Linked DNA regions of Piscinibacter sp. HJYY11. The main gene of each other region encodes a partner of the protein of the gene in region 2 in a complex. Links are inferred from orthologs where the notes say so. Each region holds a gene or a part of one and is shown on either strand. Other genes may lie near its edges. The genes, in order: uvrA and mfd.

What was found.
Region 1: the proteins of mfd (region 2) and uvrA are in contact, whole or in part, in a crystal structure (PDB 4DFC), measured with the Escherichia coli proteins. The link is inferred for Piscinibacter sp. HJYY11 from one-to-one orthologs.

What each region holds. Positions count from the first base shown.
Region 1 is NZ_JAERQZ010000001.1:3,117,307-3,121,039, forward strand. The notes cover bases 270-3,695. They hold uvrA (excinuclease ABC subunit UvrA), read left to right. Parts: upstream 270-594; coding sequence 595-3,495; downstream 3,496-3,695. Other genes in these bases: JI745_RS14510 (hypothetical protein), read left to right, coding at 270-435; JI745_RS14520 (ATP-binding protein), read left to right, coding at 3,676-3,695. Also shown: more of JI745_RS14510, read left to right, coding at 1-269; more of JI745_RS14520, read left to right, coding at 3,696-3,733. UniProt on the Escherichia coli protein: The UvrABC repair system catalyzes the recognition and processing of DNA lesions. UvrA is an ATPase and a DNA-binding protein. A damage recognition complex composed of 2 UvrA and 2 UvrB subunits scans DNA for abnormalities.
Region 2 is NZ_JAERQZ010000002.1:508,595-512,932, reverse strand. Bases 40-4,070 are described here. They hold mfd (transcription-repair coupling factor), read left to right. Parts: upstream 40-429; coding sequence 430-3,870; downstream 3,871-4,070. Other genes in these bases: serB (phosphoserine phosphatase SerB), read left to right, coding at 3,888-4,070; ispD (2-C-methyl-D-erythritol 4-phosphate cytidylyltransferase), read right to left, coding at 40-330. In the rest of the region: more of ispD, read right to left, coding at 1-39; more of serB, read left to right, coding at 4,071-4,338. UniProt on the Escherichia coli protein: Couples transcription and DNA repair by recognizing RNA polymerase (RNAP) stalled at DNA lesions. Mediates ATP-dependent release of RNAP and its truncated transcript from the DNA, and recruitment of nucleotide excision repair machinery to the damaged site.

The DNA.
Region 1 (3,733 bases), on a different replicon or contig from region 2:
GTGGACTCGCACCTGATCACACCCCACGGCACGCACGTTTCGTACCTCAACCTGGGCTCGCTGCCAAGCCTGCCGTACGCGGCCCTCGACCACGACGACACCGACTCGAACGGGCCTGAGATCGTCAGCGTGCGCCAGGTCGTGCGCGGGGGGATCTACCGCTACTACGTCGCCAACTACTCTCGCACCTACACGCCTGCCATGACAGGCTCCCCGGTGCGGATCGAAATCACGGCAGGAGGCCATACGCGCATCTTCACGCCGCCCGCAGGTGAGGGCTTCAACGACTACTGGCATGCGTTCGACATCGCGGTCGATTCCGACTGCAACATCTCGGTCAACGCCACCAGTGCGCCCAACATCTGGGTTGCCACGCCTCCGGGTGCCCCGACCCAGACCCTCAGCGGACCTATCACCTACTGCCCGAACATCTGACATACCACGACGCTAGAAGGCCGGCGCGTCGCCGGCCCGAAGGGGCGGCCCTCGCGGGTGCGCCCCTTTTTTTTGGCCGACGGCCTCGGTCCCATGGCGACAGGTGTCAGCGGCGAGGGCATCGTGCCTCGCTATCATCTTCCGTTTCCCCGCCGCCCGATGCCCGCCCGCCGCCCCCCCACTTCGCCTGAAGCCTCGATCGAGGCCCCGATGCTGCGGGTGCGTGGCGCCCGCACCCACAACCTCAAGAACATCGACCTCGACATCCCGCGCAACCAGCTGGTGGTGATCACCGGGCTGTCGGGCTCGGGCAAGTCGAGCCTCGCGTTCGACACGCTTTATGCCGAAGGCCAGCGGCGCTACGTCGAGAGCCTCTCCGCGTATGCGCGGCAGTTCCTGCAGCTGATGGACAAGCCCGACGTCGACGTGATCGAAGGCCTGTCGCCGGCGATCAGCATCGAGCAGAAGGCGACGAGCCACAACCCGCGCTCGACGGTCGGCACCGTCACCGAGATCCACGACTACCTGCGCCTGCTCTACGCACGCGCCGGCACGCCCTTCTGCCCCAACCACAACCTGCCGCTGCAGGCGCAGAGCGTGAGCCAGATGGTCGACACCGCACTTGCGTTGCCCGAGGGCACCAAGCTGATGGTGCTGGCCCCGGTGGTGCGCGACCGCAAGGGCGAGTTCGCCGACGCGTTTGCCGACTGGCAGGCCCAGGGCTACGTGCGCTTCCGCATCGACGGCACGACCTACGACGCGACCGACGTGCCCAAGCTCAAGAAGGCCGAGAAGCACGACATCGACATCGTGGTCGACCGCGTGAAGGTGCAGGACGGCCTGCAACAGCGCCTGGCCGAAAGCTTCGAAGCCGCGCTGCGCAACGCCGAAGGCCGCGCGATCGCGCTCGAGATGGACAGCGGCAAGGAGCACCTCTTCTCCAACCGCTTCGCCTGCCCCGTCTGCAGCTACAGCCTGAGCGAACTGGAGCCGCGCCTCTTCTCGTTCAATTCGCCGGTGGGCGCCTGCCCGAGCTGCGACGGCCTGGGCCAGGTGACGGCGTTCGACGCGGAACGTGTGGTCGCCTTCCCGTCGCTCAGCCTCGCCAGCGGCGCGGTGAAAGGCTGGGACCGCCGCAACGGCTACACCTTCTCGCTGCTTGAGAGCGTGGCCAAGCACTACAAGTTCGACATCGACACGCCCTTCGAAGAGCTGCCGAAGAAGGCACGCGAGGTGCTGCTGTACGGCTCGGGCGAGGAAGAGATCAGCTTCACCTACGAGGCCGACGGCCCCAAGGGCAAGACGCGCAGCGTCAAGCGCAAGCACCCCTTCGAAGGGATCATCCCGACGCTGGAGCGGCGCTACAAGGAGACCGACTCCGCCGCGGTGCGCGAGGACCTCGCGCGCTACCAGGCGGCCAAGCCCTGCCCCGCCTGCGAAGGCACGCGCCTGCGCACCGAGGCGCGCCATGTGTTCCTGCAAGGTGAAGGCGATGCCCAGGGGGAGCCGATCTACCGCATCGAGCACCAGACGCTGCGCGAATGCCTCGCCTACTTCGAGCAGCTGAAGCTGAAGGGCGCGAAAGCCGAGATCGCCGACAAGGTGATCCGCGAGATCCGCTCGCGCCTCAAGTTCCTCAACGACGTCGGCCTCAACTACCTGAGCCTGGACCGCAGCGCCGACACGCTCTCGGGCGGCGAAGCGCAGCGCATCCGCCTCGCCTCGCAGATCGGCTCGGGCCTGACCGGCGTGATGTACGTGCTCGACGAACCGAGCATCGGCCTGCACCAGCGCGACAACGACCGCCTCATCGGCACCCTGCGCCACCTGCGCGACATCGGCAACTCGGTGCTCGTCGTCGAGCATGACGAAGACGCGATCCGCGCCGCCGACTACGTGGTCGACATGGGCCCCGGCGCCGGCGTGCACGGCGGCCAGGTCATTGCGCAGGGCACGCCGGCCGACGTGGCCGCGAGCGCCGAGTCGCTCACCGGCCGCTACCTCGCCGGCGTGCTGAAGATTCCGGTGCCGAAGAAACGCCGCCGCATCGAGGACATGGCGGAACCCCAGGTGCTGCGCATCGTCAACGCGCGCGGCAACAACCTGAAGGGCGTCACCGCCGAGATCCCGGTCGGCCTGCTGACCTGCGTGACGGGCGTGTCGGGCTCGGGCAAGTCGACGCTCGTCAACGACACCTTGTACGCCGCTGTGGCGCGCAACCTGTACAACAGCCACGCCGAGCCGGAGCCGCATGACGCCATCGAAGGGCTGGACCTCTTCGACAAGGTAATCAGCGTCGACCAGAGCCCGATCGGGCGAACACCGCGCAGCAACCCGGCCACCTACACCGGGCTCTTCACGCCCATCCGCGAGCTCTTTGCCGAAGTGCCCACCGCCCGCGAGCGTGGCTATGGTCCGGGGCGCTTCAGCTTCAACGTGGCCGGCGGCCGCTGCGAGGCCTGCCAGGGCGACGGCGTGCTGAAGGTGGAGATGCACTTCCTGCCCGACGTCTACGTGCCGTGCGACGTGTGCCAGGGCGCGCGCTACAACCGCGAGACGCTCGAAGTCCTCTACAAGGGCAAGAACATCACCGAGGTGCTCAACCTCACCGTCGAAGACGCGCACGCGTACTTCAACGCCGTGCCGAACATCGCACGCAAGCTGCAGACGCTGCTCGACGTGGGCCTGGGCTACATCCGCCTCGGCCAGAGCGCGACCACGCTCTCGGGTGGCGAAGCGCAGCGCGTGAAGCTCGCGCTCGAGCTCAGCAAGCGCGACACCGGCCGCACGCTCTACATCCTCGACGAACCCACCACCGGCCTGCACTTCGCCGACATCGACCTGCTGCTCAAGGTGCTGCACCAGCTGCGCGACGCGGGCAACACCATCGTGGTGATCGAGCACAACCTGGACGTGATCAAGACAGCTGACTGGTTGATCGACATGGGCCCCGAGGGCGGTGCCGGAGGCGGCACGGTGGTCGCGGCCGGCACGCCGGAAGACGTGGCGGCCAACCCGGCGAGCCACACCGGGCACTACCTGAAGCCGCTGTTGCGCTGATCTGAGCGCGCGTGGGCGCGACTTTTCTCACGACGTCGACACACGACACGGTGCACCGCAGCAATGCGGCATCGGGCTTGCATGCGGGAGTTCCACCCTTGGCAAGCGGCAGACGCTTGCACTACATTGCCGCAGCCCCGCCCCACCCCCTGTCGCGCAAAGCGCCACGACGACACCCCCATGCCGCCTGCGCCCCTGCCCGCTGACGAATCACACCGGCTGGCCAGGCTCCACGCGA
Region 2 (4,338 bases):
GTCGTGCACCAGCACCCAGTCCTCGGCCTGTGCACCGCGCTCGCGCAGGTGGGTCAGGCCGTTGGCCACGGTCATCGCGCGGCTCGTGCCGCCGACCTTGGCGACCCAGGCGGTCGTGCCAGACAGGTGCTGTTGGAACTGATCATCCCGCGGGCTCAGCACCACGAGGGTCTGGCGCAGTCGCGTCACCCGTGCCAGCGCATCCAGTGTGTGCTGCACCATCGGCTTGCCCGCGACCTCGGCGTATTGCTTCGGCCCGCCCGCACCGGCCCGTTCGCCGATTCCAGCGCAGGGCACCAAGGCATACAGATCGGCAGGAGATGCGCTCATGTCAGCAGGCTGAAAAGGGTGCGAATTCTATAATTCGGCCTCGCATCGCCCCGGGGGACCGCCCAACCGGGGCGTGTTCGTTTTGTGTCGTGTCCCTGCATGCAGATTCCCTCGCTCGCTCCTGGAAAACGCTTCACCCTGCCCCGCCCCCTCGGCTCGGCCGATGCCTTGCTGCTGGCGCGATTCGCGCAGGCGCAAAAGGCACAAGGGCACATCACCGCCATCGTCACCGCCGAGCCGGCCGACACGCAGCGGCTCGAAGGCGAGCTGCCTTTCTTCGCGCCCGAACTGCGGGTGGCCGTGTTCCCCGATTGGGAGACGCTGCCCTACGACACCTTCTCGCCGCACCAGGACCTGATTTCCGAGCGCCTGGCCACACTCTGGCGCATCCAGCAGGGCGAGGTCGACGTGGTGCTGATGCCGGCCTCCACCGCCCTCGTGCGGCTCGCACCGCCGAGCTTCCTCGCCGGCTACACCTTCCACTTCAAGCAGAAGACCCAGCTCAACGAAGCGGCGCTGAAGGCGCAGCTCACGCTCGCCGGCTACCAGCATGTGAGCCAGGTCGTGTCGCCGGGTGAATACGCGGTGCGCGGTGGGCTGATCGACCTCTTCCCCATGGGCTCGCTGGTGCCCTACCGGGTGGACCTCTTTGGCGACGAGGTCGACAGCATCCGCACCTTCGACCCCGACAGCCAGCGCAGCCTCTACCCCGTGCCCGAGGTGCGCCTGCTGCCCGGCCGCGAGTTCCCGATGGACGAGGAGGCACGTGCCAAGTTCCGCGCGCGCTGGCGCGAGAAGGTCGAGGGCGATCCGACCAAGGTGCGGCTGTACAAGGACATCGGCACCGGCATCGCCACCGCCGGCATCGAGTACTACCTGCCGCTCTTCTTCGACAGCACCGCGCCGATCTTCGAGTACCTCGGCGCCAATGCCGCCGTCGCACTGCACGGTGACATCGACGAGGCGCTCAAGCGCTTCTGGACCGACACCCGCGAGCGTCACCGCTTCCTGCAGCACGACAAGGAACGGCCGATCCTGCCGCCGGAAGACCTGTTCCTGCGCCCCGAAGATTTCTTCACGCTCGCCAACGCGCATGCCGTGCTCGCGGTGCGCGGCAAAGAGCCGGTCGACTGGGCCCGCCCGCTGCCCGACCTGAGCGTGGACCGTGGCGCCCCCGATCCGCTCAAGCGCCTGCAACTGCACCTGGGGGCGACGCCGCACCGCGTGCTGGTCGTCGCCGAGAGCGAAGGCCGCCGCGAGAGCCTCCTGGAGCTGCTGCGCGACAACAAGATCGAGCCGCCGTCGGTGAAGAGCCTGGCCGAGTTCGAAGCCGGCGACGAGCGCTACGCGATTGCCGTGGCGCCCATGGCCGAAGGCTTCTTCTGGACCGAGCCCGACAAGAACATCCAGTTCGTCACCGAGACTGAACTCTTCGCGACGACGCCCACGGCAAGACGCAAGCGCAAGCAGGAGCAGGCCAGCGACGTCAACACGCTGATCAAGGACCTGTCGGAGCTGAAGGTCGGCGACCCGGTGGTGCACCTGAACCACGGCATCGGGCGCTACGTGGGCCTGGAGAACATCGACCTGGGCGATGGCCCGAGCGAGTTCCTGATCCTGGAATACGCCGACAAGGCGACGCTCAAGATCCCCGTCTCGCAGCTGCACCTCATCAGCCGCTACACCGGCGTGAGCCCGGAAGAAGCGCCGCTGCACAGGCTCGGCTCGGGCCAGTGGGAAAAGGCCAAGCGCAAGGCCGCCGAGCAGGTGCGGGACACGGCCGCTGAATTGTTGAATCTCTATGCGAGGCGCGCTGCCCGCGAAGGCTTCGCCTTCCGTTTCTCGCCGCACGACTACGAGGCCTTTGCCGCGAGCTTCGGCTTCGAGGAAACGCCCGACCAGAAGGCCGCGATCCACGCCGTCATCCAGGACATGGTCAGCCCGAAGCCGATGGACCGCCTGGTCTGCGGCGATGTGGGCTTCGGCAAGACCGAGGTCGCGCTGCGCGCCGCCTTCGTCGCCGTCACCGGCGGCAAGCAGGTGGCCATCCTCGCGCCCACCACGCTCTTGGCCGAGCAGCACTACCAGAACATCGCCGACCGCTTCGGCAAGTGGCCGGTGCGCGTGGCCGAGATCTCGCGCTTCCGCTCCAGCAAGGAGGTCAAGACCACGCTCGAAGGCCTGGCCGACGGCACCGTCGACATCGTGGTCGGCACGCACGCGCTCATCGGCGACAAGGTGAAGTTCAAGCGCCTGGGCCTCTTGGTGATCGACGAGGAACACCGCTTCGGCGTGCGCCACAAGGAGGCGATCAAGGCCATGCGCTCCGAGGTCGACGTGCTGACACTCACCGCCACACCCATTCCCCGCACGCTGGGCATGGCGCTCGAAGGCCTGCGCGACCTCTCCGTCATCGCCACCGCCCCGCAGCGCCGCCTCGCCATCAAGACCTTCGTGCGCACCGAAGGCTCGAGCGTGATCCGCGAAGCGGTGCTGCGCGAGTTGAAGCGCGGTGGCCAGGTCTACTTCCTGCACAACGAGGTCGAGACCATCGAAAACCGGCGCGAGAAGCTGCAGGAACTGCTGCCCGAGGCGCGCATCGCCGTCGCCCACGGGCAGATGCCCGAGCGCCAGCTCGAAGCGGTGATGCGCGACTTCGTGGCCCAGCGCCACAACATCCTGCTGTGCTCGACCATTATCGAGACCGGCATCGACGTGCCGAGCGCCAACACCATCGTCATCAGCCGGGCCGACAAGTTCGGCCTCGCGCAGCTGCACCAGCTGCGGGGGCGTGTCGGCCGCTCGCACCACCAGGCGTATGCGTACCTGCTGGTACCCGATGTGGAAAGCCTCACCAAGCAGGCCGGCCAGCGCCTGGAGGCCATCCAGGCCATGGAGGAACTCGGCAGCGGCTTCTACCTCGCGATGCATGACCTCGAGATCCGCGGCGCCGGCGAAGTGCTGGGCGACAACCAGAGCGGCAACATGATGGAGGTGGGCTTCCAGCTCTACAACGACATGCTGGCCGAGGCCGTGCGCTCATTGAAGGCCGGCAAGGAGCCCGACCTGCTCTCGCCGCTGAGTGCAACGACCGAGATCAACCTGCACGCGCCGGCCCTGCTGCCCAACGACTACTGCGGCGACGTGCACACCCGCCTCTCGCTCTACAAGCGCCTCGCCACCGCCGACAAGACCGAGCAGATCGACGCGATGCTGGAAGAGATCACCGACCGCTTCGGCAAACTGCCGCCGCAGGGTCAGACGCTCTTCGACGTGCACCGCCTGCGCGTACTGGCCAAGCCGTATGGCGTGTCCAAGATCGACGCCGGCACCTCGGCCATGGTCATCAGCTTCCGCCCCAACCCGCCGATCGACGCGATGCGCATCATCGAGCTGGTGCAGAAGAACCGCCACATCAAGCTGGCCGGCAACGAGAAGCTGCGCATCGAGCGCCAGACCCCTGACCCGAAAGACCGCGCCCAGCTCATCCGCGACGTGCTGCGCTCGCTCGGCACCCCGACCACCAAGCAACCCGCCTGAACTCCACAACCGCGTCCATGTCCGCACAAGAATTCGCCCCCGGCCTCGTCATCCAGCGCTTCACCCCGCCGCTCAAGCTCGCGGACTTCAAGCTCATCGCCTTCGACATGGACTCGACGCTGATCAACATCGAGTGCGTCGACGAGATCGCCGATGCCGCCGGCCGCAAGGCCGAGGTGGCGGCGATCACCGAGGCCGCGATGCGCGGCGAGATCACCGACTACAAGGAGAGCCTGCGCCGGCGTGTGACGCTCTTGAAGGGCGTGCCGGTGAGCGCGATGCAGCAGGTGCTCGACCAGCGCCTGCAGCTCAACCCCGGTGCGAAAGAACTCGTGCAAGCCTGCAAGGCGGTGGGCATGAAGGTGCTGCTGGTCTCCGGCGGCTTCACCTTCTTCACCGACAACGTGCGCGACCGGCTCGGCATCGACTTCACGCGCAGCAACGTGCTCGAAGTGGAAAACGGCGCGC